3 regions of the Pseudomonas sp. Irchel 3A5 genome follow, and region 1 is predicted to be linked to each of the others. Evidence: predicted binding sites of a transcription regulator. Region 1 holds the regulator's gene; each other region holds the start of a gene.
What was found. The regulator FliA, encoded in region 1, starts transcription of late flagellar genes. The targets are predictions, from matches to a motif close to CTAAAGTTTNNNNNNNNNNNGCCGNTAA.
Positions count from the first base shown of each region.

Region 2: the regulator FliA is predicted to act here: its motif matches at 3,814-3,841, upstream of CKW31_RS26255 (methyl-accepting chemotaxis protein).
Region 3: the regulator FliA is predicted to act here: its motif matches at 3,687-3,714, upstream of CKW31_RS19200 (methyl-accepting chemotaxis protein).

Region 1 is NZ_FYDU01000013.1:207,185-217,485, reverse strand. Features, by position in the region: gene flhA (flagellar biosynthesis protein FlhA) at 1-1,159, shown strand, start outside; gene flhF (flagellar biosynthesis protein FlhF) at 1,171-2,499, shown strand; gene fleN (flagellar synthesis regulator FleN) at 2,615-3,448, shown strand; gene fliA (RNA polymerase sigma factor FliA) at 3,445-4,185, shown strand; gene CKW31_RS21470 (chemotaxis response regulator CheY) at 4,475-4,849, shown strand; gene CKW31_RS21465 (protein phosphatase CheZ) at 4,869-5,657, shown strand; gene CKW31_RS21460 (chemotaxis protein CheA) at 5,696-7,975, shown strand; gene CKW31_RS21455 (chemotaxis response regulator protein-glutamate methylesterase) at 8,215-9,414, shown strand; gene CKW31_RS21450 (flagellar motor protein) at 9,414-10,154, shown strand; gene motD (flagellar motor protein MotD) at 10,161-10,301, shown strand, end outside.
Region 2 is NZ_FYDU01000019.1:97,928-108,228, forward strand. Features, by position in the region: gene CKW31_RS26235 (NAD(P)/FAD-dependent oxidoreductase) at 1-1,206, shown strand, start outside; gene CKW31_RS26240 (RidA family protein) at 1,255-1,671, shown strand; gene CKW31_RS26245 (DUF1028 domain-containing protein) at 1,683-2,360, shown strand; gene argE (acetylornithine deacetylase) at 2,357-3,514, shown strand; gene CKW31_RS26255 (methyl-accepting chemotaxis protein) at 3,861-5,486, shown strand; gene CKW31_RS26260 (helix-turn-helix domain-containing protein) at 5,730-6,101, opposite strand; gene CKW31_RS26265 (SDR family NAD(P)-dependent oxidoreductase) at 6,210-6,959, shown strand; gene CKW31_RS26270 (MFS transporter) at 7,489-8,892, shown strand; gene CKW31_RS26275 (glycoside hydrolase family 3 protein) at 9,440-10,301, shown strand, end outside.
Region 3 is NZ_FYDU01000011.1:173,322-183,622, forward strand. Features, by position in the region: gene CKW31_RS19190 (EAL domain-containing protein) at 160-2,790, opposite strand; gene CKW31_RS19195 (hypothetical protein) at 3,059-3,445, shown strand; gene CKW31_RS19200 (methyl-accepting chemotaxis protein) at 3,836-5,725, shown strand; gene CKW31_RS19205 (substrate-binding domain-containing protein) at 5,961-6,752, shown strand; gene CKW31_RS19210 (metallophosphoesterase family protein) at 6,888-7,346, opposite strand; gene CKW31_RS19215 (OprD family porin) at 7,993-9,246, shown strand; gene CKW31_RS19220 (NAD(P)-dependent oxidoreductase) at 9,499-10,301, shown strand, end outside.

The DNA of each region.
Region 1 (10,301 bases):
CTACCTGCTGTGGAAGAAAGAGAATCAGGTCAAGGTCGTCGCTTTGGAAGAGGTCAAGCGTCAGCAGGAAATGCTGCCTTCGCCGACGCGTATTCAGGATTCCAAAGAACTGGGCTGGGATGATGTGACTCCCATCGACATGATCGGCCTGGAAGTGGGCTATCGCCTCATTCCGCTGGTAGACCGTAATCAGGGTGGTCAACTGCTGGCGCGGATCAAGGGCGTGCGCAAGAAGCTCTCTCAAGAGCTGGGCTTCCTGATGCCGACCGTACACATTCGCGACAACCTGGATCTGGCGCCTAGCGCCTATCGTTTGACGCTTATGGGTGTGACGCTGGCAGAGGCGGAGATTTATCCGGACCGGGAGCTGGCAATCAACCCGGGTCAGGTGTTCGGTACGCTTAATGGTATTACCGCCAAGGACCCGGCGTTTGGTCTGGAAGCCGTCTGGATCGAAATCAGTCAGCGCAGTCAGGCTCAGTCGCTGGGTTATACCGTGGTGGACGCCAGTACGGTTGTCGCCACGCACCTTAACCAGATTCTCTACAAGCACTCCCATGAGCTGATAGGCCATGAGGAAGTGCAGCAATTGATGCAATTGCTGGCCAAAGGCTCGCCCAAGCTGGCTGAAGAGCTGGTTCCAGGCATTCTGTCGTTGTCTGCCTTGCTCAAGGTGTTGCAGGCATTGTTGTCCGAGCAGGTTCCTGTGCGGGACATCCGCACCATTGCCGAAGCCATCGCCAACAACGCTCAACGGAGTCAAGATACCGCCGCTCTGGTGGCTGCAGTCCGGGTCGGCTTGAGCCGCGCAATCGTCCAAAGCATTGTAGGCATTGAGCCGGAGCTACCAGTTATCACGCTGGAGCCAAGGTTGGAACAGATATTGCTCAATAGTCTGCAGAAGGCTGGTCAGGGTCAGGAAGAAGGCGTTCTCCTTGAACCAAGCATGGCGGAAAAACTTCAGCGTTCGCTGATCGACGCCGCCCAGCGTCAAGAGATGCAAGGCTTACCAGTGATTTTGCTGGTGGCAGGCCCGGTTCGGGCCATGCTGTCGCGGTTTGGACGGTTGGCTGTACCAAATATGCACGTGTTGGCGTATCAGGAAATTCCTGACAACAAGCAAGTAACCATCGTAGCGACTGTCGGGCCTAACGGCTGAGGTAGTGAGACATGCAAGTTAAGCGATTTTTCGCCGCCGATATGCGTCAAGCCATGAAACTGGTTCGTGATGAGCTGGGCGCTGAAGCGGCCATCATCGGTAACCGGCGCATTGCCGGTGGCGTCGAGCTGACTGCCGCTCTGGATTACAAATTGTCCGCGCTCGCTCCTCGTGTACCTAACATCGAGCTTGAGGACGAGTTGCGCAAAACCCAGTCGCGCATTGTCTCGGCCCAGGCTGAACTGAATAACCGTAGCGACAGCGATGGCGTGACCAATCGCCAGTTGTTTGCCGGTTTGCCATTGAGCGCTGCCGATACCCACATCGAGCCGACGCTGGAAGAGCCGCCGCGTCCCTCCGTACAGCCGCAGGCTGCTCCGGCTGCGCCAGCGGGTGGTCAGCGCGGTTACGACTCGATGCGTTTTGAATTGAATGGCCTGCGTGAGCTGCTGGAAGTCCAGCTCGGCTCCCTGGCGTGGAATCAGTTGCAGGGCAGTCGTCCGGCCCAGGCCAATCTTTGGCGTCGTCTGCAACGTGTCGGCTTGTCTGGCCCGTTGTCCCGCGACCTGCTGGAAATGATCCCTGATATCGACGAGCCACGTCAGGCCTGGCGCATGTTGCTGGCCCACCTGGCGCGGATGATCGAAGTGCCTGACGTCGAGCCGCTTGAAGAAGGCGGTGTGATTGCCATGGTCGGCCCGGCTGGCATGGGCAAGACCACCACGCTGGCCAAGCTGGCAGCGCGTTACGTACTCAAGTACGGCGCACAGAATATCGCCCTGGTCAGCATGGACAGTTTCCGTATCGGCGCTCAGGAGCAGCTCAAGACATTGGGCCGCATCCTCAACGTGCCGGTGACTCACGTCGATCCAGGCCAGTCACTGGCGCAAGCGCTGGACCCACTGCTGCGCAAGCGTGTTGTGCTGATTGATACCGCGGGCCTGCAAGCCAGTGATCCGGCTCTGCGTATGCAGCTGGAGAGTCTGGCGGGGCGCGGGATCAAATCACGTAATTATCTGGTACTGGCAACCACCAGCCAGAAACAAGTGCTGACGGCTGCGTATCACAGCTACAAACGCTGTGGTCTGGCCGGCTGCATCCTGACCAAGCTGGACGAAACTGCCAGCCTGGGGGAAGTGCTCAGCCTTGCCATCAGTCATGAGTTGCCTGTGGCCTATCTGACTGATGGGCCTAGAATTCCTGATGATCTCCACATTCCGCGCAGGCACCAATTGGTGACGCGCGCGGTCAATGTGCAGATGCAAGAAGAGCCAAGCGAAGAGGCCATGGCGGATATGTTCGCCGACCTTTACCACAACCCCAACAAACGGGTCGGTTAAGTGAAGCGAACTATTCAGAGTTACCTGCATCGGTGGTCTGCCTGGCATTGCTCTTCATTGAGCGTGTCGCCCGCAATCTGGCTTCGGTCTACGCAAGACAAGGTAAACAATTAACATGGGCAGCATGCATCCCGTACAGGTGATCGCGGTGACCGGCGGCAAGGGTGGCGTCGGTAAGACTAACGTGTCAGTGAACCTTTCGCTGGCCTTGGCCGAGCTCGGCCGGCGCGTCATGCTGCTGGACGCCGACCTTGGCCTGGCGAATGTCGACGTCCTTCTGGGGCTGACGCCAAAACGTACCCTCGCCGATGTGATCGAGGGTCGTTGTGAGCTTCGCGACGTGTTGTTGCAAGGCCCGGGCGGGATTCGAATCGTGCCTGCTGCCTCCGGCACCCAGAGCATGGTTCATCTGAGCCCGGCGCAGCACGCCGGTCTGATTCAGGCATTCAGCGACATTGGCGACAATCTCGACGTGCTGGTCATCGACACAGCCGCCGGTATTGGCGAGTCGGTGGTCAGCTTTGTCCGGGCCGCTCAGGAGGTCTTGCTGGTGGTGTGCGATGAGCCCACTTCCATCACGGACGCCTACGCTCTGATCAAGTTGCTCAATCGCGATTACGGCATGAACCGTTTCCGGGTCCTGGCCAATATGGCCCAGAGTCCTCAGGAAGGGCGCAACCTGTTCGCCAAGTTGACCAAGGTGACTGACCGCTTCCTGGACGTCGCTTTGCAGTATGTCGGCGCAGTGCCTTACGACGAATGTGTGCGTAAGGCCGTACAGAAACAACGTGCCGTATACGAAGCTTTCCCACGCTCTAAATGTTCGCTGGCGTTCAAGGCCATTGCGCAGAAGGTCGATACCTGGCCGCTGCCTGCCAACCCACGTGGACATCTTGAGTTCTTCGTTGAGCGACTGGTTTACCAGACAACTGCAGGGCCTGTTCAATGACCGCGAGCGGCTATCAGATGTACAGCAAAGCGTCCCGAAACTCGCAATATGATTTGATCGAGCGGTATGCTCCGCTGGTCAAGCGCATTGCCTACCATTTACTGGCGCGCTTGCCTGCCAGTGTTCAGGTCGAAGACTTGATTCAGGCGGGGATGATCGGCTTGCTGGAAGTTTCCACCAAGTACGATTGCACCAAGGGTGCCAGTTTCGAGACGTACGCCGGGATTCGTATCCGTGGTGCGATGCTCGATGAAGTGCGCAAGGGCGACTGGGCACCTCGCTCGGTTCACCGCAATACGCGCATGGTCAGTGACGCAATTCGCTCAATTGAAGCAAAAACAGGCCGTGACGCTAAAGATCACGAGGTTGCGGCCGAACTCCAATTGAGTCTCGATGATTACTACGGGATTTTGAACGATACCTTGGGCAGTCGCCTCTTCAGTTTCGACGACCTTTTGCAGGACGGCGAACATGAAGGACTGCATGAGGATGGCGCAAGCGGTTCGCTTGAGCCGTCGCGCGACCTGGAAGATGAACGCTTCCAGGCTGCGTTGGCAGATGCAATTGCCAACTTGCCGGAGCGTGAACGTCTGGTTTTGGCGCTGTACTATGACGAGGAGCTGAACCTCAAGGAAATCGGTGAGGTCCTGGGGGTCAGCGAATCTCGAGTCAGCCAGTTACACAGCCAGTGCGCAGCTCGTTTACGAGGGCGTTTGGGAGAGTGGCGAGCGCGTTGACAAGTGGTACGTAATCCTTGGTGATTACGTGTTGCGTGTGAGCAGGCTGTGCAAAGCGTTACGTGGGACAGTGGACAAGGCTGGGGCCATACAGGCATTCGTACCACGGACTGTTAAAAGCAATAGCTTTCATGCAGTCCGTGGATTTGCTGTGCGGTTTCCATAGTTGTTGATTTACCAAGCCCGTCGTTTTCGTGCAGCCGATGTGAGCTGTGCCGGTATTGATTGAACAGCGCGTTCAGGTGCTGAACGCGTCAAAGACTGCTTGGAGGTCGAATTGGACAAGAACATGAAAATCCTCATCGTTGATGACTTCTCAACGATGCGGCGGATCATTAAAAACCTGCTGCGTGATCTGGGCTTTACCAACACGTCCGAAGCCGATGACGGGCTTACCGCGTTGCCAATGCTGGAAAGCGGTTCCTTTGACTTTCTGGTAACGGACTGGAACATGCCTGGCATGACTGGTATCGACCTGCTGCGTAAAGTGCGTGCCGATGAGCGCCTCAAGCACCTCCCGGTGTTGATGGTGACCGCAGAAGCCAAGCGCGACCAAATCATTGAAGCGGCTCAGGCCGGCGTCAACGGTTATGTCGTCAAGCCATTCACGGCTCAGGCGCTGAAAGAAAAGATCGACAAGATCTTTGAGCGCGTCAATAGCTGATGTATGCCGCGAGGGCTTTATGGAGAACAACGAAACGTCAATGGGCGAGTTTGAATCGACCCTGAAAAAACACGCAACCGAGCTGGTGGCGAGCCTTGAAAAAGGCCGTTTCGGCGACGCCGTGCAACTTATCCATGAGCTTAACCAGGCTCGGGATCGTGGCCTGTATCAGGAAATCGGCAAGCTGACCCGCGAGTTGCACAGCGCGATCGTCAACTTCCAGATTGACCCGAACATGCCGCAAGCCGAAGAGGTGTCCCAGATCACGGACGCCACCGAACGCCTGTCGTATGTCGTCAGGCTCACGGAAAATGCGGCTAACCGCACCATGGACCTGGTCGAAGAAAGCACCCCGCTGATGCACAGTCTGAACGACGAGGCCAAGGCCTTGAGCGCGGACTGGGGGCGTTTCATGCGGCGTGAAGTCAGTGCTGAAGAGTTTCGTGAGCTGGCGCGACGTGTCGATGGTTTCTTGACGCGCACCGAAAAGGATACCCATGAGGTTTCCTCCCACCTCAACGACATTCTGCTGGCCCAGGACTTCCAGGACCTGACCGGTCAGGTGATCAAGCGCGTCACGCAATTGGTCACTGAAGTCGAGAGCAATCTGCTGAAATTGGTGCTCATGGCCAGTCATGTAGACCGCTTTGCGGGCATCGAACATGACGACGAATCCATCCGCGCAGAAAAAGATCCAGAAAAACATATCAAACAGGGTGAAGGTCCGCAGATTCATGCCGATAAACGGGAAGACGTTGTGTCCGGACAGGACGATGTAGACGATCTGCTATCGAGCCTGGGCTTCTAAGTCTGGTCTGTTGACGGTTAATTTTAGGGAGCACCCCAATGAGCTTCGGCGCCGATGAAGAGATCCTTCAGGATTTTCTGGTAGAGGCCGGCGAAATTCTCGAGCAGTTGTCTGAACAGTTGGTCGAGCTGGAAAGCCGACCGGATGACGCAGATCTGCTCAATGCAATTTTTCGCGGTTTTCACACTGTAAAAGGGGGCGCCGGCTTCCTCCAGCTCCATGAGCTGGTGGAGTGCTGCCACATCGCCGAGAACGTCTTCGACATCCTGCGCAAGGGTGAGCGTCGCGTAGATTCGGAACTGATGGACGTGGTCCTTGAAGCGCTGGATGCGGTCAATGCGATGTTCAGTCAAGTGCGTGAGCGCAGTGAAGTGACTCCGGCAACACCGGAATTGCTGGCTGCCCTGGCGCGCCTGGCGGAGCCGGCATCGGCTGACGAAGCGCCTGCTGCTGACGTCGTGGAGGAGGCACCTGTCGAAGCTGTCGCCGAAGCGCCTTCCGACGAGATCACCGATACCGAATTCGAAAACCTGCTTGATTCGCTCAATGCAGCCAAGGAGCAAGCACCGGTTGCTGCTGCACCGGCTGCAACGGGCGTAGCCGCAACTGACGAAATCACCGACTCGGAATTCGAATCGCTGCTCGACCAGTTGCATGGCAAAGGTCAGTTTGCTCCCGACGTGGCACCTGCTGCCGCTGCGGTAGCGCCTGCACCGGCTGGCAAGGCTGAAAGCGGTGATATCACCGACGATGAATTCGAAGCATTGCTCGATCAATTGCACGGCAAGGGTTCGTTCGATGCCACCGCGGTCGCTTCCACAGCGGCTCCTGCCGTTGCGCCAGCGCCTGCTGCTGCCGGGGCTGCATCGGCTGGCAAAGATAACGAAATCACCGATAACGAATTTGAAGCCTTGCTCGATGAGCTGCACGGCAAGGGCAAATTCGAGCCAGAAATAGCCGCAACAGCCGCCGCGGTTGCTGCGCCTGCGGCCGCCGTTGCTGCACCTGCCAAAGCAGCGGCGCCAGCAGCCAAGCCTGCTCCGGCGGCTGCAGCCAAACCGGCTGCCGCACCAGCGCCCGCCAAGGCTGCCGCGCCTGCGCCTGCCAAACCGGCTGCGCCACCTGCTGAAAAGCCGGTCGCTTCAGAAGCGGAAACCACCGTGCGGGTCGATACCGCGCGCCTGGACGAGATCATGAACATGGTCGGCGAACTGGTGCTGGTGCGTAACCGTCTGGTTCGCCTGGGTCTCAACAGCGGCGACGAAGCCATGTCCAAGGCGGTTTCCAACCTGGATGTGGTAACGGCCGACTTGCAGACCGCGGTGATGAAGACCCGGATGCAGCCGATCAAGAAAGTCTTCGGTCGTTTCCCGCGACTCGTACGTGACCTGGCTCGTCAGCTCAAGAAAGAGATCAACCTTGAACTGGTGGGCGAAGAGACCGACCTGGACAAGAACCTCGTCGAGGCGCTTGCCGATCCGCTGGTCCACTTGGTGCGTAACGCGGTTGACCACGGTGTCGAAACGCCGGAAGAGCGCGAGGCATCGGGCAAACCCCGTGGCGGTCGCGTCATTCTCTCTGCCGAGCAGGAAGGCGATCACATCCTGTTGTCGATTTCCGATGACGGCAAGGGCATGGACCCTAACGTTCTGCGCGCGATTGCGGTCAAGCGTGGCGTGATGGACAAGGATGCGGCTGATCGTCTGAGCGATACCGACTGCTACAACCTGATCTTCGCACCGGGTTTCTCGACCAAAACCGAGATCTCCGACGTATCGGGCCGTGGCGTGGGCATGGACGTGGTGAAAACCAAGATTGCCCAGCTCAACGGTACGATCAACATCTACTCGACCAAGGGCCAAGGCTCGAAGATCGTCATCAAGGTGCCGTTGACCCTGGCGATCATGCCAACCCTGATGGTCATGCTGGGCAACCAGGCCTTTGCCTTCCCGCTGGTCAACGTCAACGAGATCTTCCACCTGGACCTGTCGACGACCAATGTCGTCGATGGTCAGGAAGTCGTGATTGTGCGTGACAAGGCGCTGCCGCTGTTCTACCTCAAGCGTTGGCTGGTCAGTTCGGCCGTCCACGAAGAGCAGCACGAAGGGCATGTGGTGATTCTTTCGGTGGGCACTCAGCGGATCGGCTTCGTTGTCGATCAACTGGTGGGTCAGGAAGAAGTGGTCATCAAGCCACTGGGCAAAATGTTGCAGGGAACGCCTGGCATGTCGGGCGCCACCATCACTGGTGACGGTCGCATTGCCTTGATTCTCGATGTGCCGAGTATGCTCAAGCGGTACGCCGCACGGCGTATTTGATTCTGGTGCCGCTGGCAGGTAACTGCCTGTGGCGCCTGGTCAGGTTGTGTCGAAACGCTGCGAATGCATGCGAAGGCAATAATAACAACGTCGAGTCGCTTGCGTAGCTTGCAGTAGAGCGCATGCGTCTCGTGGCCCTTTGGGATATGTTCGGTCGATTAGCTGTCATCGTCCGGACCTCGCTTCAAAGGCATGTCGCACAGCGCAGTGGTTTCCGTGCAACCTGTAATGGAGTGTTTATGGTAGTCAAGGTATTGGTGGTAGATGACTCCGGTTTCTTCCGCCGCCGCGTCACGGAAATTCTTTCTTCAGATCCAAATATCAAGGTTGTCGGTACCGCGAGCAACGGCAAGGAAGCCATTGATCTGGTGCTGTCGCTCAAACCTGACGTGATTACCATGGACTACGAAATGCCCATGATGGATGGCATTACCGCCGTTCGCCAGATCATGCAGCGCAGTCCAACCCCGGTGCTGATGTTCTCCTCGCTGACCCACGAAGGTGCCCGCGTTACGCTGGATGCACTGGACGCCGGCGCGGTGGATTTCCTGCCCAAGAATTTCGAAGACATCTCGCGTAACCCGCAGAAGGTCAAGCAACTGCTGTGCGAAAAAGTCCACAGCATTTCGCGCAGTAATCGCCGCGGCCTGAGCGGCTCTGCTACGCCCGTATCCGCTCCGGTCTCATCCCCGACTCATGCGTCGACTCACAACCCGGTTCATGCCCCGACGGCGGCTCCGGCCACCAGCAGAACTGCCAGTCCGACGCCGGCTCCCGCGCGGCCAGTAACCCCGCGTGCGGCACCTGCGCCAGCACCAGCTCCAGCTTCGGCGGCAAGCAGCTCGCACCCGCCATTGTCAGGGACACCGAAACGCAAGAACTACAAGCTGGTCGCTATCGGCACCTCGACGGGTGGCCCGGTTGCCTTGCAGCGTGTGCTGACCCAATTGCCTGCCAGTTTTCCTGCGCCTATCGTGCTCATCCAGCACATGCCGGCGGCGTTCACCAAAGCCTTCGCAGAGCGTCTGGACAAACTGTGCAAGATCAGCGTCAAGGAAGCGGAGGATGGCGACATCCTGCGTCCAGGCCTCGCGCTATTGGCTCCAGGCGGCAAGCAAATGATGATCGATGGCCGTGGCGCGGTGAAAATCCTGCCGGGTGACGAGCGTCTGAATTACAAACCGTGCGTGGACATTACGTTCGGGTCGGCGGCCAAATCCTACGGTGACAAGGTCCTGGCGGTCGTGCTGACCGGCATGGGCGCCGACGGCCGAGAAGGTGCGCGTCTGCTCAAGCAGGGCGGTAGTCACGTCTGGGCTCAGGATGAAGCGAGCTGCGTGATCTACGGCATGCCCATGGCGATCGTCAAAGCTGATCTGGCCGACGCGATTTACAGTCTGGACGACATCGGTCGGCACCTCGTGGAGGCGTGCGTCTGATGGATGTTTTGAGTCTGATCGGTATCATCCTCGCGTTCGTTGCAATCGTCGGCGGTAACTATCTGGAAGGTGGGCATCTGTCCGCCTTGCTCAATGGTCCGGCGGCCTTGATCGTGATTGGCGGTACGCTGGCGGCGTCGATGCTGCAGGCGCCCATGAGCGCTTTCAAGCGTGCCATTCAGATTGGTGTCTGGATTCTGTTCCCGCCGCGCATCGACCTGGCCGGGGGGATTGACCGGGTTATCAACTGGAGCATGACTGCCCGCAAGGAAGGCTTGCTGGGTCTGGAATCGGTGGCCGATGCCGAACCTGACAGCTATGCCCGCAAAGGCTTGCAACTGTTGGTTGATGGCGCTGAACCACAAGCGATTCGCAGCATCCTGGAAGTGGATTTCATGACCCAGGAGCACCGCGATATTCAGGCTGCCAAAGTCTTTGAAAGCATGGGCGGCTATGCGCCCACCATCGGCATCATCGGCGCGGTGATGGGCCTGATTCACGTCATGGGCAATCTCGCTGATCCGAGTCAGTTGGGCAGCGGTATTGCCGTGGCGTTCGTGGCCACTATTTATGGTGTTGCCTCGGCCAACCTGATCCTGTTGCCGGTTGCCAACAAACTCAAGAGCATCGCCCTGCGTCAGTCGCGCTATCGCGAAATGCTTCTCGAAGGTCTGCTGTCCATTGCCGAGGGTGAAAACCCGCGCTCCATCGAACTCAAGCTGCAAGGCTTCATGGAGTAATACGCCATGGCTCGACGTCGTCGACCCGAAGAGCACGAAAATCACGAGCGCTGGCTGGTGTCCTATGCGGACTTCATCACGCTGCTGTTTGCCTTTTTCGTTGTGATGTACTCGATTTCTTCGGTCAACGAAGGCAAGTACAAAATC
Region 2 (10,301 bases), on a different contig from region 1:
ATTGCGCATCTGGTACTGGAAAAACACCGCGTAGCCGAAGCGTGGCGCAGCGGCCGCTGGGATTCGCTGGTCGCCAATGGACCGGCCTGGCATGACCGGTTTCCGGGACTTGAGTTCGACATGGACCCGGACGGGTTTGCCGGTAAAGAACAGGTCGCTGACTACTTCGAACGCTATGCACGCAAATTCAACGCGCCAATCAAGGCCGGCGTTGAGGTCAAACGTGTGACCCGCAACGTGGAGCGTGCCGGTTTCACTGTGGAGACCAGCGCGGGTACTTACATCGTCAATCATCTTGTGTCTGCGACCGGCCCGTTTCAGAACCCCGTCATTCCATCGATTGCGCCCACGGATGACGCGCTGCACCAGATCCACTCGGCGCATTACTTCAACCCACGGCAGTTGCCTGACGGCGCCGTACTGGTGGTCGGGGCGGGCTCGTCCGGTGTACAAATCGCCGACGAATTGCAGCGTTCCGGCCGCCAGGTTTACTTGTCGGTCGGACCTCATGATCGTCCACCACGAGCCTACCGCGGCCGTGATTTCTGCTGGTGGCTTGGCGTATTAGGGCTGTGGGACAGCGAGACTGTGCAGCCCGGAAAAGAGCACGTCACGATTGCCGTCAGTGGTGCTCGAGGCGGTCACACCGTTGATTTTCGGCGCCTGGCTCAGGCGGGAATGATGCTGGTCGGTCTGACGGAAAGCTTCGCCGAGGGCAAAGTGCGTTTCCAGAATGATCTCGTCGAAAACCTCGATCGCGGCGACGAGAACTACCTGTCGTTGCTCGATGCCGCCGATGCGTATGCCCTTCGAAATGGTCTGGATTTGCCACTGGAACCCTCAGCACGTGAGCGCGTAGCTGACGCGGCATGTATCACTCATCCGCTGCGTGAGCTCGATCTGGCTGAGGCCGGTATCAGTTCCATCATCTGGGCCACGGGTTATTCCCAGGATTACAGTTGGCTGCAGGTCGATGCATTCGACACCCGAGGCAAGCCCTTGCATCAGCGCGGGGTATCCATTGAGCAAGGTCTGTATTTCGTAGGTCTGCCCTGGCTGTCGCGACGTGGTTCAGCGTTTATCTGGGGCGTGTGGCATGACGCCAAACATGTCGCTGATCAAATCGCCACTCAGCACAAGTATCGCTCGTATGACCAGGGCAAGCGTGCAGCCCCCGAAGTTCGGTTGCGCAACGTTAAAGGTTGATCGTCTTTGATCGGGCGAAAGTCGCCCCAGTGCTTACAGGAGATTTACATGGCTACCCCGACCCACACGCGTATTCGTATGTTCAATACCAAAGACACTTACCCTAACCAGAGTCTGGACAACGACCTTTGTCAGGCGGTGCGTGCCGGTAACACCGTGTACGTGCGAGGTCAGGTTGGCACCGACTTCGAGGGTAACCTCATCGGCCTCGGCGACCCCGGCGCTCAAGCGCATCAGGCCATGAAGAACGTCAAACAGTTGCTGGAGGAGGCGGGCAGCGACCTGTCGCATATCGTCAAGACCACCACCTACATCATTGATCCGCGTTATCGGGAGCCGGTTTATCACGAAGTGGGCAAGTGGCTTAAAGGGGTTTTCCCCATTTCCACCGGGCTGGTGGTCTCTGCACTGGGTCAGCCGCAGTGGCTGATGGAAATCGACGTGATCGCCGTTATTCCCGAATAAGGACTTTCGTCATGACTTTTTCCATCGCCGCACGTTGCGCCGAAACTGGCCAGTTGGGTATCGCCATCAGCTCTTCGAGCATTGCCGTGGGTGCACGTTGCCCCTGGCTGCGTGCCGGGGTTGGTGCGGTGTCTTCGCAAAATATCACGCTGCCAGCCCTGGGGCCGCAAGCCCTGGACCTGATAGAGCAGGGCGCCACACCTGCACATGCGCTTGAGCAGTTATGGGCGGATCAAAGGTTCAGTGAGTACCGGCAGATCACGGCGATCGATCACCTTGGGCGCGTCGCGCATTTCAGTGGCGGTAAAACCCTTGGTATACACAATGCCGTCAGCGGAGAACAGTGCGTGGCAGCCGGCAACATGCTGGCTACCCCGGAAGTGATTGAAGCGATGGTCAAGACCTTTGAGCAGGCCTCAGGGCACCTTGCCGAGCGCCTGCTACTGGCCATGCGTGCGGGGCAGGCGGCGGGCGGAGAAGCCGGGCCTGTGCATTCGGCAGCGCTGAAGGTCGTGGCGGATCTGCCTTGGCCGATCGTTGATTTGCGTGTGGATTGGGCCGAGCACGACCCGATCAATGTGTTGGATGGCTTGTGGCAGGCCTATCAACCACAGCTGCAGGATTATCTGGACCGCGCCCTGAACCCCGCCGGCGCGCCAGGGTATGGCGTACCAGGAGATGATCGATGAGCGCCAGTCGTGAACTGTTGGCCCGATTGGTGGCCTTTGACACGACCAGTCGAGAGTCGAATCTCGCGCTGATCGATTTTGTTCGTGATTACCTCGATAGCCATGGCGTTTCCTGTGAACTGATCTACAACGCGCAAAAGACCAAGGCCAATCTGTTTGCGACGATTGGACCGGTTGAGGTGCCCGGCATTGTGCTGTCCGGCCACACGGATGTGGTCCCCGTAGATGGCCAGGCCTGGACCTTCCCGCCGTTCGGACTCAGCGAGGAGGGCGGCAGGCTCTACGGCCGTGGTACTGCCGACATGAAGGGCTACATTGCCTGTGTTTTGGCATTGGTCCCGGAGTTGATCCGGAATACGTTGCGCATGCCGGTACATATAGCTCTTTCCTACGATGAGGAAGTCGGCTGCCTGGGCGTCCGCTCATTGCTGGAAGTGCTGGGTTCAAAGCCTGTTAAACCACTGCTCTGTGTGATCGGTGAGCCCACGGAGCTAAAGCCAGTACTTGGTCATAAGGGTAAAGTGGCCGTGCGCTGCGACGTGCACGGCGTAGCGTGCCATTCAGCCCATGCGCCCAGTGGCGTCAACGCGATCGAGTACGCCGCGCAGTTGATCAACGAACTGGGAAGGCTCGGGAAAGCATTGCAGGCCGAGGAACGACAGGACGAGCGCTTTGATCCGCCGTTCTCGACCGTACAGGTTGGGGTGATCGGCGGCGGAGCAGCGCTCAACATCGTTCCCGAACATTGTCGTTTTGACTTTGAGGTGCGCTCGCTTCCTGTTGAAGACCCGAACCACGTCATCACTGCGCTGCACACCTACGCAAAGAATGAGTTGCTGCCTGCGATGCAGGCTGTCAGTGGGCAGAGCGATATTCGCCTTACCGAGCTGTCGAGTTACCCGGGGCTGGATATCCCGATGCACAGCCAGGCCGCAGAGTTGATCGCGGAGTTCTGCGGTTCCAGGGCGTTTGGCACAGTCGCCTTTGGCACTGAGGGCGGATTGTTCGACCAGTCAGGAATCCCGGCCGTGGTCTGCGGCCCCGGCAGCATGGCGCAGGGGCACAAACCGGATGAGTTCATCAGCGTCGAGCAGCTTGATGCGTGTGACCGGATGCTGAGGCAGGTGTTGGCGTTCGTTATACGCGATCGCTGACGCTTTCAGGCCGGGTTTCCTTGCACTAGTCACGCACTGGTGGTGCACTCATTTCTCTAACAACCAACTAATTGATAAGAAAGACTTCATCGCTGCCAACTAAGCACATAAATACAAAAAGCTGCGTTATACAGCAATATCGCTAAAAAATTTGTCGCAGACGGTCTTTTGGCGTCAGAAAATAAATTTTAAATTCTCCTCAACTAATACGAAATCTCCGCCGATAGAAGTAACAAGGTGTGTAAGAGCTACGACGCTCGCCCCTGCGTTATGAAACCGGGCAGGTCGACTCGTAACGGTTAGAGCATGGAGCGCTATTGCTGTTTACTCCAATGAGAATACGTCCATGACTATAAGAAATATGAATATCGCTCCAAGGGCTTTTCTTGGTTTTGCGTTTATTGCGGTGCTGGTTATCGCGCTGGGTTTTTTCGCCCTGAACCGCATGACCTTGATTCGCCAGGCCACGGTCGACATGGAGACCAACACCCTGCCAAGCATCACCCTGATAGGCAACGTCAACGAGTACGTATTGCGCCTTAGGATTTTCTCCCTGCGCATGCTGGTTAACCGTGAACCGGAGATGCTTCAGGAGAGCGACCAGCGCGTTGCTGAAATCATTACCCAGTTGCAGGCTGCCAAATCCGCTTACAGTGCGCTGCCCGCGGAAGCCGATGAAAGAGCAATCTACCAACAGTTTGATGGAACACTGACTCAGTACATCGGCTTGCTGAATCAAGCGGCGCAACTGTCGCGTGACAATAAGGTTGAAGAGACTCGTGCGCTTATCAACACCAGCATGAGACAAACTTCTGACTTGATGACCAAGCAACTCAAAGACCTGGTTGATATCAACAGGGCGGGCGCTGTTGCTGGCTCTAAAGTTGCGGGACAGCAGTACGATGGTGCAACCATCGCCATTATTGCCGTGGCAGTTATTGCGTCATTGATGACAGTGTTACTGGCCTGGTTACTGACGCGTAGTATCGTGGCGCCGTTGTCCAGAGCGGTTAATGCTGCTCAGGAAATTGCCGCAGGTAACTTGACCAAGCATATCGAAGTGGATGGCAAGGACGAACCGGCGCGCTTGCTCGAAGCGCTGGTAATCATGCAGCAGAACCTGCGTAAAACCATCGAGATGATTTCAGGATCAGCTACCCAATTGGCATCGGCAGCCGAGGAGTTGAGCGCTGTTACCGAAGAGTCGTCGCGTGGTTTGCAACAGCAGAACGATGAAATCGAACAGGCGGCGACCGCCGTGAACGAAATGACTGCGGCTGTTGAGGAGGTTGCGCGCAACGCTGTTTCGACATCCCAGGCTTCTGAGCAGTCCACTGAAACCGCACGTCAGGGCCGGGACAAAGTCGTGCAGACCGTGCAAGCGATTCAGACCATGACCCAGGACGTACAGACCACCTCGACCCTGGTCGAAGGCTTGGCTGAGCAAGGCCGCGATATCGGTAAGGTACTGGACGTTATTCGTTCGATCGCCGAGCAAACCAACCTGTTGGCTTTGAACGCTGCCATTGAGGCTGCGCGGGCAGGGGAAGCGGGCCGTGGCTTTGCTGTGGTGGCTGATGAAGTGCGGGCTTTGGCGCATCGCACCGCGCAATCAACACGCGAAATTGAACAGATGGTGGCTGGCATTCAAAGCGGAACAGGCAACGCGGTGCAGTCCATGGCATTGAACACAAGCCGCACGCAAAACACGCTGGAACTGGCCCGCGCCGCCGGAGAAGCGCTGGAGCAGATCACTGAAGCGATTTCCCAGATCAATGAGCGCAACCTGGTGATAGCCAGCGCTTCGGAAGAGCAGGCTCAGGTTTCTCGCGAGGTAGATCGCAATCTGGTGAACATTCGTGATCTGGCCACTCAATCGGCTGCCGGGGCTAATCAAACCAGTGCGGCGAGCCATGAACTGTCGCGACTGGCGGTAGACCTGAACGGGATGGTGGCGCGTTTTGTGATTTGATATGAGGCTGTCCACTGTCACTGTCACTGTCACTGTCACTGCGCTGTCGCGACGCTTAAACGAAATGTAAATGACTGAATTGGGATGCTTTTTGGCAGGAGGCAAAGGCGACTAGGCTGAGCCTCCGCGCTGCCGGGGTAGGAGCGAACTTGTTCGCGAGGCGGCGTACCTGAATAACTGCGGCAACCTCTCTCGCCAACAAGTTGCCTCCTACCTTCAAAGGCGACAGTCCGGACCACCGCGTTACCGAGCGTTAATCGGCTGGGCGAGGGCGGATGTGCGCCGCTCGCTGATGCGCTCCACCGTCTCCATATGTTCCGTCCCCCACACGCATAGCGCACCCAGCGCTGTTGCCAAGGATTGTCCGAAAGGCGTCAGGGAATACTCGACCTTTGGCGGTATTTCCTGAAAGTCCGTGCGCGAAACGATTTCATCGCGCTCCAGTTCCTTGAGTTGCTGGATCAATACCTTGTCGGTCACGCCGCCAATCGCGCGTTTCAGCTCGCCATATCGGTGAACTTTGCGCGTCAGATTATAAAGGATCAGTGGCTTCCATTTACCGCCAAGCACTGCCAGCGCGGCCTCAAGCCCACATTTATAGGTCTCGTTTGCCATGATTCGGGCGGCTCCATCCCTCACTGAAGGGTACTTACCAAAAGGTGCATACTATTCAAGTTGAAAGCGCAGATCTACAGTTGTGCCTCTTATTTCGAGGACATCATCATGAGCAGGCTCAACGGAAAGATCGCAGTGATTACCGGCGGTAACAGCGGTATAGGCCTGGCCAGCGCCATACGCTTCGCGGCAGAAGGTGCGCAGGTTGTCATCGTCGGGCGTCGGCAAGAGCAGTTGAACGCAGCCTTGCAACAGATTGGACACGACGCGATAGCGATCCAGGCTGACATTTCGAACCTGGACGACCTGGATCGCGTCTACGCCGAAGTCAAAGCCACCAAAGGCCGGATTGACGTACTGTTTGCAAACGCCGGGCTGGGAGATTTCCAACCGCTTGGGGCGATCACCGAGGAGTCGTTCGATCGCACGTTTGGCATCAACGTCAAAGGCACGCTGTTCACTGTGCAGAAGGCGTTGCCACTGATGAGCGCAGGCGGATCGGTCATCCTGACCGGCTCGACAACAGGGACCATGGGCACACCGGCATTCAGCGTATACAGCGCCACCAAGGCTGCACTACGTAATTTCGCCAGAAGCTGGGCGCTGGACCTGAAAGGTACGGGGATTCGCGTCAACGTTATTTCGCCGGGACCGATTTCTACACCGGGACTCGACCTGGCACTGGCACCCACTGGCCAGGCAGAGGCCATTGTTGACGGCATGATTGCGCAATTGCCGGTGGGCCGTATCGGCCAGCCCGAAGACGTTGCGGCAGCGGCTCTGTTCCTGGCGTCGGATGAGAGCAGCTTTATGACGGGAAGCGAGATGTTTGTTGATGGTGGGTTTGCCCAGGTTTGAGGTGAGGAGGGGGGGTATGGATGGAATCTGGCTGTATGGCTGCTTCACCAGTCAGCATCGACGCTGACGCGGGTGACGGTGCCATCTCAGTCAGCAAGCGAGAGAATTCGCCGTGCGCAGGTGTTTTTCGGTCCCCCTGGGCCTGCGCGTGGCAACCCTTGGTCATGTGCTCGCTGAAAAAATTACTTTTCTGAATGTTTCAGATTGACACTGGAGTGCTGGCCTCGATATAAAGCAGATGTTGTACGACGACAGACGAATGTCGTCGACCAGAGCTAAAAATAAAAACAGAGTGTCGTCCATCATGAACCCAGATCGCTTGAATATCTCGCTGATTGCCGACGTTGCCGGCTCAGGTTTTATTGCGCGCCTGCAGGCGCAATCAAGCCCGTCGCTGCCCAACTTTCAGAACACCCGATAACTTCAGCTTTATATCCGACTCCAGCCTGTGGGCGTGGAGGGCGTACACCTGCGCTCTCGAAATGTTGTCGAGAGAACCATCAGCATAATCCAATAATAAAGTGATGCTATGAACGTTAATGAAGCGGTACACGCGCAAAGCGTTAGCCACGCCATAGGCAAATATCGGTGGACGATCTGTGCACTGTTGTTCTTTGCGACAACGGTCAATTATCTGGATCGTCAGGTACTCAGCCTATTGGCGCCGGGCCTTTCAACCCAGTTTGGCTGGAGCAATACGGACTACGCCAACATCGCCTCGGTCTTCCAGTTCGTTTATGCGATTTCCATGCTTTTCGCGGGTCGCTTCGTGGACAGGATCGGCACCAAGGCAGCCTTCATGGTCGCAATCGGTGTGTGGTCGACAGGTGCGGTCATGCATGCCTTTGCAGTGCCGCTGGGAGAGGGGATTGCCTCAATATCCGGCGCGTTAGGCCTTGCAGTTATTCCGGTATCCATCGCAGGGTTCATGCTGGCACGTGCAGTACTGGCGATTGGCGAGTCGGGTAACTTCCCAATTGCGATCAAGGCCACAGCTGAATACTTCCCGAAAAAAGAGCGCTCTTTCGCCACGGGTATTTTCAACTCGGGTGCCAACGTGGGTGCGATTCTGGCTCCGATTTCTGTTCCGTTGATCGCTGCGGCCTGGGGTTGGGAATCAGCATTCATCGTTATTGGGATGCTGGGTTTCGTCTGGCTCGGCGCCTGGATTTTCCTGTATGAAAAGCCGGAGAATCAGGCCCGACTGACCCCTGAGGAATTGGCCTATATCCGCGGTGATGAGGCTGTATCGGTAAACACCGGCGATGCAGCGGCTGCAGGAGGCAAAAAAGTATCGTGGTTCAAGTTGCTGACCTACCGCCAAACCTGGGCGTTCGCCTTCGGCAAGTTCATGACTGATGGCGTGTGGTGGTTCTTCCTGTTCTGGTTGCCGACATACCTGGGCGCACAGTACGGAATGAAGGGCCAGGCCATTGTGTTGCCGTTGGCCGTGCTCTACAGCATGACCATGGTGGGCAGTATTGGAGGAGGCTGGTTTCCAAGCTATTTCATGTCCCGCGGCGATAAACCATACGACGGCCGCATGAAAGCCATGTTCGTGATCGCGCTTTTCCCGTTACTCGTGTTGCTGGCGCAGCCGCTGGGCTATATCAGCTTCTGGATACCCGTCTTGCTCATCGGTATAGGCGCATCGGCGCACCAGGCCTGGTCGTGCAATATCTTCACCACGGTATCTGACATGTTCCCCCAGAAATCCATTGCTTCGGTGGTGGGTATCGGCGGCATGGCCGGTGGGTTAGGTGGCGTAGTCATGACCAAAATTGGCGGATGGGTTTTTGATTATTACAAGGCCATCAACGATATCCACACGGGTTACATGATCATGTTTTCTATCTGTGCACTGGCCTATCTGGTGGCTTGGAGTGTGATGAAGGCATTGGTGCCACGGCATAAAGAAATCACTGATCTGTAAACGGTGAGCGCTTTGCAGGTCGGTGGGCTTGCGTTCATTGACCTGCAATCTGCTGTTAATTTTTATACCATCAGGGCGCCAGGGCCTTGTCCGTAAGGGCCCTGGTGGGAGGCCAAAGTCTCTCTGCATCAAGCAATAGCGTCGACCGATTCCAGTTTACTTCCTCTCTTTGACAGCCATGGCTGTTTCTCTCGAATCCGATCGCAAGTTATGCACCTCCTTGGAGCGAAACGCTGCTTAGTGGTGCGCACTAATAGCGTAGGCGCTATATATATGCCTTTTTTTGAACGCCGCAGTTCAGCTTTAGCAAAGCGCGAGCCAGGTTGGTTACTTAGCCTTACGCAACGAAAGCGGATTGGATCTGAGTTTTTAACAGGCTCATGAGATGTCCGGAAATATTCCAGCAGGGGCTTTCCATAGAAAATAAATAGTGCATACACTGTAAGTGCGTTCCGATTCCGCTTTTGTAGATCGTCCATCGAGTGTCTCCAGTGGTAGCGATATTGCTGGGCCCACTGATATCTCTCGCCCAAAAACGGTCACTTACATGAAAAAATCTATTTCCAGCACAGCTGCGGTTGTGGTTGCTTCTTGCTACATGAGTGCCTGCAGCAACAGCATTGCGACCGCGCCCCATGTCATCCAGCCCGTGCTCAAGACTGTCTCCAGTCCGCTGTTGCATCAGGACGGCCAGACCTTCAAGGACCTTGATCACAATGGTGTGCTCGATGCTTATGAAGACTGGCGGCTGACACCTGAAGCACGTACCAGCGACCTGGTACAGCGCATGACCCTGGAAGAAAAGATCGGCTTGATGATGCATAGCACCGCACCCTACGTAGCAACCGGTGCAGACGCCGGTTACAACCTTGCAAAGCTGTCCCCACTGATTGGTGACAAGCACATCAACCATTTCATTTCGCGCCTCAGTATCACTCCGGTCGAGATGGTCAGCAGCTATAACCAGTTACAGGGCCTGGCAGAAAAAACTCGCCTTGGCATCCCCATCAGCTTTAGCACTGATCCGCGTAATCACTTCCAGTACACCCTCGGTGCGAGTGTCAGTTCCGGCAGCTTCTCCCAGTGGCCGGAGACACTAGGGCTTGCTGCGACAGGCGACGAAAAACTGGTGGAGCGATTCGGCGACGTTGCACGGCAGGAATACCGCGCCATGGGCATTCAGATTGCCTTGTCGCCACAAGCAGACTTGGCCACGGAGCCGCGCTGGTCACGCATCAATGGCACCTTTGGTGAGGATGTAGACTTGGTCAGCAAGATGACGGCGGCGTACATCGTCGGCTTCCAGCACGGGACCCAAGGTTTGCAAACGGATGGCGTCGCGGCAACCGTCAAGCATTGGGCTGGTTATGGCGCGGCACACAAAGGTTTTGATGCCATGAACGCCTATG
Region 3 (10,301 bases), on a different contig from region 1:
GCTCTGAAAGTTCAACCAGTTATAAACCGACCAGATATCCCTTCCAGTTTTGGTCAAGTACATCGATAGACCGTGCACTTATCTATTCGTGTCGGCAGCGCAGCCGGTTTATGCACGTCTTCCGATGAATGGTGGCATTTTGACTGTAGACGACAATTTTCAAGTCAGCACACATTCCGCGAGCCAGGCCTCGAATTCTTCCAGAGGCATGGGTCGGCTGATCAGATAGCCTTGCCCGGTGTCACACCCGGCATCGCTTAGAAACGCCAGTTGCTCCGGGGTTTCGATGCCTTCGGCGGTGACGGTGTAGCCGAGGGCATGCCCCAGTTCTATGACGGCCTCAGTGATTGCGACGTAGGCTCGGTCGTGAGGCAGACCGGAAATGAACGTGCGATCAATTTTCAGGTTGTCGATGGGCAAATCTTTCAGGTAAGCCAGAGAGGAATAGCCCGTGCCAAAATCATCAATGGCTACGCTCAGGCCCATGCTGCGCAGTTGACTGAGTACCGTGTGCGCCAACTCCTGGCGGTTCATGATCAGGCTTTCGGTGACCTCCACCTCCAGCACCTGGGCGGGCAAGTCATAGCGCTGCAAGGCCAGCCGTACATCTTCGACAAAATCGCTGCGTTCTATTTGCAGCACGGCCACGTTGATCGCAATGTGCTGGTTGTACTGTCCGGAGTCGCGCCAACACCGGACCTGTTTGCACACCTGGTCAAGCACCCATTGGCCGATCGAGACAATCAACCCAGTGCGCTCAGCCAGCGGGATGAAGTCTGCAGGCGATACCAGTCCCAGCGTCGGGCTGCGCCAGCGAATCAATGCTTCTGCGCCCTCGACCCTGCCGGTTTTCAGATCGCGCTTGGGCTGGTACCAGACTTCGAATTCATTGCGCTCAAGGGCCTGACGTATCGCCGCCTCCAGAGCCACTCGGGCCTGAATCAGCGTGGTCATATGCGACTGGTAGAAACAGAAATCGTTACGACCGGCCTCTTTGGCGGCGTACATTGCCGTATCGGCCTGAGTCAGAAGCGCCTGGGCCGTAGTCCCATTCTCTGGATACATCGTGACCCCGATGCTGGCAGTCACTAACGCGGCAGTCCCATCCAGATCGAACGGCTTGTGCAACGACTGAAGGATTTTGCCCACCACCGGTACGACATCCGCCTCGCACTCCACTCCATCAAGGATAAAGCCGAACTCGTCCCCACCCAGTCGAGCGACAACATCCCCAAACCTTGCCGCGTCGACAAAACGGTGGGTAGCCTGTTGCAGCAACAGATCGCCCATCGGATGGCCGAGGCTGTCGTTGACCAGCTTGAAACCATCCAGGTCCAGCATCAGCACAGCCATGCAGTTGTTCTGCCGTTTGGCCTGCTCAATGCCCTGGATCAGTTGCTGGTGGAACAACACACGGTTGGGCAACCCGGTAACCGAGTCGAAGTGAGCCAGCCGCTCAAGCCCGCGTTCAGCTTCCTTGCGCACCGTGACGTCTCGCACAATCGCATAGGTCACCAGCTCCTGCGCCAGTTGCATGGTGCACAGCGTCACCTCGGTCGGAAACACGCTGCCATCCACACGCTTGTGATCCCACTCGAAACGCAGCGAACCCTCACGCTCTACTTCGACCCGAAGCGCTGCGGCTTTGGCCACCGAGGACTGCCCGTCAGGCTGGAACAGTGGAGAGATCTCGGCCACGGTGACACTGGGGAACACGTCGCCCTCGAATCCCAAGGCCTTCATTGCGGCAGTGTTCCCCTGATTGATCCGCCCATCCTGACCCCGAATCCAGATGGGGTCCGGTGACCGCTCAAATAGCATGCGGAAGCGATCTTCACTTTGTACCAGCGAAGAGGTCACCACTTCCCGCTCGGTAATTTCCTTGCGCAGCTCGGCATTTCGCCGGCGGATCAGACTGTGATTCAGACTGGCCTGCAGAATGAAGAGACTCAACAGTATGGACGTCGATATGGCCAGCAGGAAAAGCGAGGAATCAAGGATGGACCGTGTTACCCAGCCGCTCCTGGGTAGAGCTGCCAATTGCCAGCTACCGCCGGGAATGCTGACGTCAACCACGATCGGATCGCTGTCGAACAATGCTGAATCGCCATAAATCAGCTGACCTGCTGCACCGAGGCCATCGTGACCGCGCAACGCGACTTGCAGCCCTTCTTCCTCTTCCAGTCCGGCCGCCTTCAGCAGTGCATCAGTACTGGTGACTACGGAAATAACGCCCCAATAGGCCTCATGTTCCTGATGTGCAGAAAGGAAAACAGGACGGCGATAGATCAATTCCCTGCCCCCCTGATACAGCGTTACGGGTCCGGCCAGCAACGCGGCGCCGGTTACGCGTGCTTTTTCTATGAGTGGGTACTGGTTGGGCCAGCTTTGATAGTCCAGGCCGATGATGCCTTCATTGCCTGCCAGCGGGTAGGTATCCAGAATCACTTCATCAGGCGCAATGACGATGTTGCGAATGTACGGCACGGCATCGATGGCGCTATGGGCCATGCGCCTGAAATGCTGGGGCGAGATACTCCCGTCAATACTGATCAGTTGGGCGATGCCTTCGGTGCCGCTGAACGCAAATCGCACACGCTCTGCCAGTCGCGTCCCTAGGCTGCTGAGTTGAAGAGCCAGACCAGCCCGATCATTGTCGCGGTGACGTGCATTATCCAGTGCGCCCAGCCCATAGGACAGAAATGCGCCAATGACCAGCACCCCGAGAGGTAACAAGAAGGTGCTATACGAGCCGTTGTCACGACCCGAGGGTGCCTGGGCTTTACTCACATGCTGCCATCCGGTTGGGTAATTCAAAGAAAATTAATACCCGGCGCACTATCCGCGTACACGCTGGATAGTGGCTGATAGCTCAAGGTCAATGTATCCGTATGAGTGCATCTCGTCATCGACCAGAATGACAGATCCTTGAGAAACATTTTTCAACTATCAATTTGACCGATGATGGGTAGTAATCGCATTGACTTCTTAATAAATACCAGCGGCGTAGCATTGCCTCCATACCCAGTTACCAACTAACCGATCTGGAGCAACTACTATGAAAACTTCAAACCTGATTTTTGGCTTTACCTTCTCCCTGCTGGCTGCAAGTGCTTTCGCCCTGCCGGCCGTCAATGTCCACAACCAACTGAACGCTCCAATAGTTGCTGAAGGCGGTGCTGACCACGTAGGTGCAAACCGCGTCGCTGCTGACGGTGCTGACCACGTAGGCGCAAACCGCGTCGCTGCTGACGGTGCTGACCACGTAGGTGCAAACCGCTTTGCTGCCGACGGTGCTGACCGCGTAGGTGCAAACCGCGTCGCTGCCGACGGTGCTGATCATGTAGGTGCAAACCGTTTTGCTGCTGATGGTGCTGACCACGTAGGTGCAAATCGCGTTGCTGCTGACGGTGCTGACCACGTAGGTGCAAACCGCCTAAGCTGATTTTCTAATCTGCTTGTCTACAGCCCGGCTTATGCCGGGCTTAATTTTGTCCAGAATAAAGTTCTTCCCGACAGCACATATATACAAAGTTATAATCACCTAGTTATTGGACGAAAAAATTGGATCCAATAAACCGTTAATAATTACCCTCCACAAGTATGACGTCCGATCACAATCGGGTAACTAAAAAATCTTATCAAACAACTGCTTGAAACTTTGCACTGGTTTTTGACGGTCGGCCATTAAGGTTCGAACGTCGTTGCCGATAGGGTGTTGTACAGATGCCCTCGCTGCCTTAAAAAAACAATGTTCCGGCTGTGATTGATCTTCCAAGCAAAAAAATCGTGGAGAAACACAATGAACAGCTGGTTTGCCAACATCAGCGTCAACATGAAGCTCGCCCTCGGTTTTGGGCTGGTGCTTGTTTTTACTGCCATTCTCGCTCTGACTGGCTGGAACAGCCTGAGCAAACTCATCGACCGTAGCAACTGGATGAGTGACATCACCGAGCTCAATGCCCAATTGACCAAATTGCGGGTAGCACGCCTGCAATACATGGTTGCCGACGGCGACGACGCCGTGGCCCAGAGCGTTCAGGTGGCCCTGGACGGCTTCAAGGCTCAGCAGGAAAAACTGCTGAAAAGCTTCAAGAGCCCGGAGAATATCGCGCTTTTGAAACAACTGAGCACCGTCATCGCCGAATACGAAAAAGGCCTCGCTGACATGCGGGCTGGCTACAAGGCCAGTAACAGCGCACGTGATTCAATGGGCGGCCATGCAGATAAAGGCAATGCGCTGGTTGATCAGCTTTACGCAGATGTACTGAACCTCGGTGCGGACGACGAGCGCCGATTCGAGCAGTATCAAGCCATCAGCAAGGTCAAACAGGACCTGATGCTGGCGCGTTACGCGACGCGTGGCTACACCGGCAGCACCACTCCGGAGAACGAACAGAAAGCATTGAGCGAGATCGAGAACGCGATCAAAGGCCTGCAAGCTACACAATCGACTTTTGGCGGCGTCCAGGCTGAACGACTCAAGCAGCTGGAAACCGAACTGAGCGAGTACCGCAACTCGTTGATGGCCTTCAAGACCACCATTGGCAACCTTGCTGTATTGCGCAAGAACATGACGACCCAGGGCGCGACCATCGTCAAACTCAGCGATGACATGTACAAAATCCAGCTGGACCGCCGTGACATCGAGAGCGCCGACGCCCGCAATATGCAGTTGATCTGCACCTTGCTCGCACTCGTGCTGGGTGTTTTGGCAGCGATTATCATCACGCGTCAGATTACCCGTCCTCTGAAGGACACCCTGGAAGTTGTAGAGCGCATCGGCTCTGGTGATCTGTCGCACACCATGGTTGTGACCCGCCGTGACGAATTGGGTGAGCTGCAACAAGGCATCCAGCGCATGGGCACCACGCTGCGCGACCTGATCGGTAACATTCGTGACAGCGTTGTGCAAATTGCCAGCGCAGCTGAAGAACTCTCCGCCGTTACCGAACAGACCAGCGCCGGTGTAAACAGCCAGAAGGTCGAGACTGATCAAGTCGCCACCGCCATGCACGAAATGTCGGCCACAGTGCAGGAAGTTGCACGTAACGCCGAACAGGCATCCCAAGCCGCATCGGTCGCCGATAAAGAAGCACGCAACGGCGACAAGGTCGTAGGCGAAGCCATCGTACAGATCGAACGTCTGGCAGCTGAAGTCGTCCGTTCCACCGACGCCATGACTCAACTTGAGCAGGAAAGCGACAAGATCGGCAAGGTCATGGATGTGATCAAGGCGGTCGCTGAACAAACCAACCTGCTGGCCCTCAACGCTGCGATCGAAGCGGCTCGTGCCGGTGAAGCCGGACGTGGTTTTGCGGTAGTGGCTGACGAAGTGCGCGGCCTGGCGCAGCGCACACAGAAATCCACCGAGGAAATCGAAGCCCTGGTCGCTGGTTTGCAGAACGGTACCCGTCAGGTCTCAAGCATCATGCTCAGCAGCCGTGAACTGACTGAAAGCAGCGTGACCCTGACTCGCAAGGCCGGTACATCGCTGGAAAGCATCACCCTGACGGTTTCCAACATTCAGGCGATGAACCAGCAGATCGCCGCCGCGGCTGAAGAGCAAAGCGCGGTAGCCGAAGAGATCAGCCGCAGCATCATCAACGTGCGCGATGTTTCCGAGCAGACCGCTTCGGCCAGCGAAGAAACTGCCGCATCCAGCGTTGAACTTGCCCGTCTGGGTAATCAGCTGCAAATGCTGGTCAGCCACTTCAAGGTCTGACCCTCGACAAGCAGTCGTTGTATACCTCAAGCCCGGCTAATTGCCGGGCTTGAGCGTTTCTGAAGTTCGTACTTTCCGATACGCCCTCCAACATTCTCACATGACGCAGGTAGACAATCGGTACTTGCTTGACTCCGCCTGACTCAAGGTTTCTGCTCTCAACCGATAGACGCGCATTATTGAGGGCTTTGCCACATAATCGTCGGGTTTCTTCCACTGCAAGGTCTATCTTCACATGCAAAAAATTCTTTCCTGCCTGCTCGGCGCCGTCCTTTCCTTCTCTCCTGTGGCGCTGGTCAGCGCCGCGACGGCAGCCAAGCCTGTTTCTCTAGTGGTTCTCAGTTCCGGCGGCATCATGGGCGCGTTCAACGCGATCAGTAGCGATTATGAGCAGCGCACGGGCGTGCGTCTGGTGGCGGAGGCTGCGCCGTCAATGGGTGCTACGCCGCAAGCGATACCTAACCGCCTGGCCCGCAATGAACCCGCGGACGTTGTACTGATGGTTGGCTCGGCGCTGGATAAACTGATCAAGAACGGCCAGATCGACCCCAAGAGCCGCGTCGATCTGGGTAAATCCTACATCGCCATGGCGGTGCGTCACGGCGCTCCCAAGCCTGATATCAGCACCATGGAAGCCTTCAAGCAGACGCTGATCGACTCAACATCCATCGCTTATTCAGACAGTGCCAGCGGCGTTTACCTGTCCCGTGTGCTCTTCAATCAGATGCATATTGGTGAGCTGATGCAGACCAAAAGCCGCATGATTCCTGCCACTCCAGTGGGTGAAGTGGTTGCACGTGGCGAGGCCCAGCTTGGCTTTCAGCAGTTGAGCGAGCTCAAGCAGGTGGAAGGCATCGACATCGTTGGTTTGATTCCCGACCAGGCTCAACAAATGACCCTGTATTCAGGTGCGGTTTCGTCGCGCAGCGCTCATCCGGAACAGGCTAAACAGCTGCTGGAATATCTGGGCTCGCTGGCGGCGGCTGACGCGATCAAAAAAAGCGGGCTGGATCCGGTGGCCAAGTAACGGCTCATTATTGCCTGAGCTGACGCAATGTGTAGGAGCTGCCAAAGGCTGCGATGACGGCGTGTCAGGAAAAACACATCGCAGCCTTCGGCAGCTCCTACAAGGATGTAGTCCAGCCAAACGTAGAGATCTGCTTCACACCGCCAACTCAACCAGCTCGGCCCTTACGCCTTGCTCGTCGATATGCAGCACAGCAACCGAAATCGGCAGTTTGAACCGCCGGGGCCCGGCGCTGCCCGGGTTGATGAACAGCACATCGTCCCGTTGTTCGATCAGCGGTTTGTGAGAGTGACCCACGACGACGACCCGGATGTCGTCCGGCAAGGACTTGGGAACCTCGGCGGGGATGTGAGTGACGTAAATGCCGATGCCCTCCACCTTCAACACCGCCGAATAAGGCACATCGCTAGCCCATGCATCGTCCTGATCGTTATTGCCGCGCACCACAGTCAGCGGCGCGAGGGCGCGCAGTGCTTCCAGAATCGAAACCTTGCCAATGTCACCGGCATGAATCAGTTGTTCACAACCTTTGAGTGCATCCAGCGCCTGCGGGCGCAACAGGCCATGGGTGTCGGAGATCAGGCCAATTTTCATGATGTCTGCTCGTGCTTTTTAAACGTAGGGACTGAGCATATCGGTATTCGGGCTCTGTGAGCGACGGGACAGTCCTGATGGGACCCTAAGTTAGCCCCCCGGCCTGCTTGTGATCTTGTAGGACCGGCTTTAGCCGGGAGAGCGGTGTTTTTGGCGAATATGTTTAGCGGATGTCCGGACGTCCTCCCGGCTAAAGCCAGTCCTACGTTTTTTCGTAGACTCTTCACGAACTCATTCGCCAAGGAGACACTTGCACCACCCGACGCACGTCCGAAAGGCTTATTGACAAACATCAGGCGGACTGCAAATATCGCGAAAAGTTGTACGACGACAGATAACAAAAATAACAATAATCAGGGAAGCACACGTATGACGAACCTCGTTCGCACCCCGCAATGCCCACGCATAAGACGACCCGCACACCCAGTGCCCAGCGGTAGCTATCGTTTGCGCTCCCGATCAAGTCCGGGATAACCCTCTTTTATAGAATTCGCTGACGGTTAATCCGTTTCGAAGCAAAGACTCGTCTGCATAGCGGCCAGAGTCTGAAGCCCCGGCATGGGGGCACCTTGCACTTCTCCACAGGACAGGCCATTCAAGTGCCGGAGGGGGAGTGCTCTGTCAAAAAAATGGGAGCACAACAATAATGAGATCTCAAAACAAGCGTTCACTGGCGCTTCTCGGGCTGGGCACCATGAGCCTGACGTTCCCGCTGATGGGCATGGCCGAAGGCTTTGTAGACGACACCAAAGCAACGCTGACTTTTCGTAACGCCTACTTCAACCGTAACTTCGTCAACCCGGCGAACGCACAGGGCAAGGCGGAAGAGTGGACGCAAAGCTTTATCCTTGATGCCAAATCCGGTTTTACCCAAGGCGTAGTCGGTTTCGGGATCGATGTCCTCGGCATGTACTCGGTGAAACTCGATGGCGGCAAAGGCACAGGCGGTACACAGCTGCTGCCGATCCACGATGACGGTCGTCCGGCCGATGATTTCGGACGCTTGGGTGTCGCGGCCAAAGCCAAGGTTTCCAAGACCGAATTGAAAGTCGGCGAGTGGATGCCGGTTCTGCCCATCCTGCGCTCGGATGACGGCCGCTCGCTGCCACAGACATTCCGTGGCGGGCAGATTACCTCCAAGGAACTGGATGGCCTGACCTTGTACGGCGGTCAGTTCAGAGGCAACAGCCCGCGTAACGATGCGAGCATGGAAGACATGTCGCTCAACGGCCGGGGCGCTTTTCAGTCTGATCGCTTCAACTTTGGTGGCGGCGAATACGCCTTTAATGAAAAGCGCACCCAGGTCGGCCTGTGGTACGCCCAGCTTGAAGACATCTACAACCAGAAATTCATCAACGTGCTTCACAGCCAGCCTATTGGCGACGTGACGCTGGGCGCCAATCTGGGTTACTTCTGGGGTAATGAAGACGGCAACAAACTGGCGGGCGATCTGGACAACAAAACCGCGTACGCCCTGCTGTCGGCCAAATACAAGGGCAACACCTTGTACGTCGGCTTGCAGAAAGTGAGTGGCGATGACGGCTGGTTCCGGGTCAACGGGACCAGCGGCGGTACGCTGGCAAACGACAGCTACAACGCCAGCTATGACAACGCGAAGGAAAAATCCTGGCAACTGCGTCACGACCTGGACTTCGCTGTCCTCGGCGTACCGGGCATGACCCTGATGAACAGGTACATCAGCGGTGACAACGTACACACTGGCGCGATCACCGATGGCAAGGAATGGGGCCGAGAATCAGAGCTCGCGTACACCGTACAAAGCGGCACGTTCAAGAGCCTGAACTTCCGGTGGCGTAACTCTTCCATTCGTCGCGACTTCAGCACCAACGAGTTCGACGAAAACCGGATATTCATCAGCTATCCGCTGTCGTTGCTGTGAACTTAAGGTGATACGCGAGATTTGAGCGAACACCCTGTGGGAGCGGTGCTTGCCCGCGATAAGGGCGACGCGATTTATCCTTAACCGCGTCGCCCTTATCGCGGGCAAGCACCGCTCCCACAGGGATTACCACAGAATTCAGATCCATCATTTCGACCTAAGTCGCGTTGACAAAGCCATAAGCGACTGCAAATAATCACCGGAAGTCATACGACAACAGATGACAACTAATAAGAACGGCAAGGGACTCTCATGACAACGACTCATACCGCCCAAACTCCCTTCAATCGCTTGCTTCTGACAGGCGCAGCAGGCGGTCTGGGCAAGGTTCTGCGGCAAAGTCTGCGGCCTTACGCCAAGGTCCTGCGACTGTCCGATATCAGCGAAATGGCCCCCGCCATTGACGCAAGCGAAGAAGTACAACCCTGCGATCTCTCCGACAAGCAAGCCGTTCATCAATTGGTTGAAGGCGTAGACGCAATCCTGCATTTCGGTGGCGTCTCGGTGGAGCGTCCGTTCGAGGAGATCCTCGGCGCGAACATCAGTGGCGTGTTCCACATCTACGAAGCCGCACGCCGCCACGGCGTGAAGCGCATCATTTTTGCAAGTTCCAACCATGTCATCGGTTTCTACAAGCAGGATGAAACCATCGACGCGCTCTCCCCTCGCCGCCCGGACAGCTACTACGGCCTGTCCAAATCCTACGGCGAAGACATGGCGAGCTTCTATTTCGACCGCTACGGCATTGAAACCGTGAGCATCCGCATTGGCTCGTCGTTCCCGGAACCACAAAACCGCCGAATGATGAGCACCTGGCTAAGCTTCGACGACCTGACGCAGCTCATCGAGCGTTCGCTGTATGCGACGGACGTCGGCCACACCATTGTTTACGGCGCTTCCGCCAACCGCAACGTGTGGTGGGATAACCGTTACGCAGCCCATCTTGGTTACCACCCCAAGGACAGCTCGGAACAGTTTCGTGACAAGGTTGAAGCGCAGCCCATGCCAGCCGCTGACGACCCTGCGATGGTTTACCAGGGCGGCGCCTTCGTTGC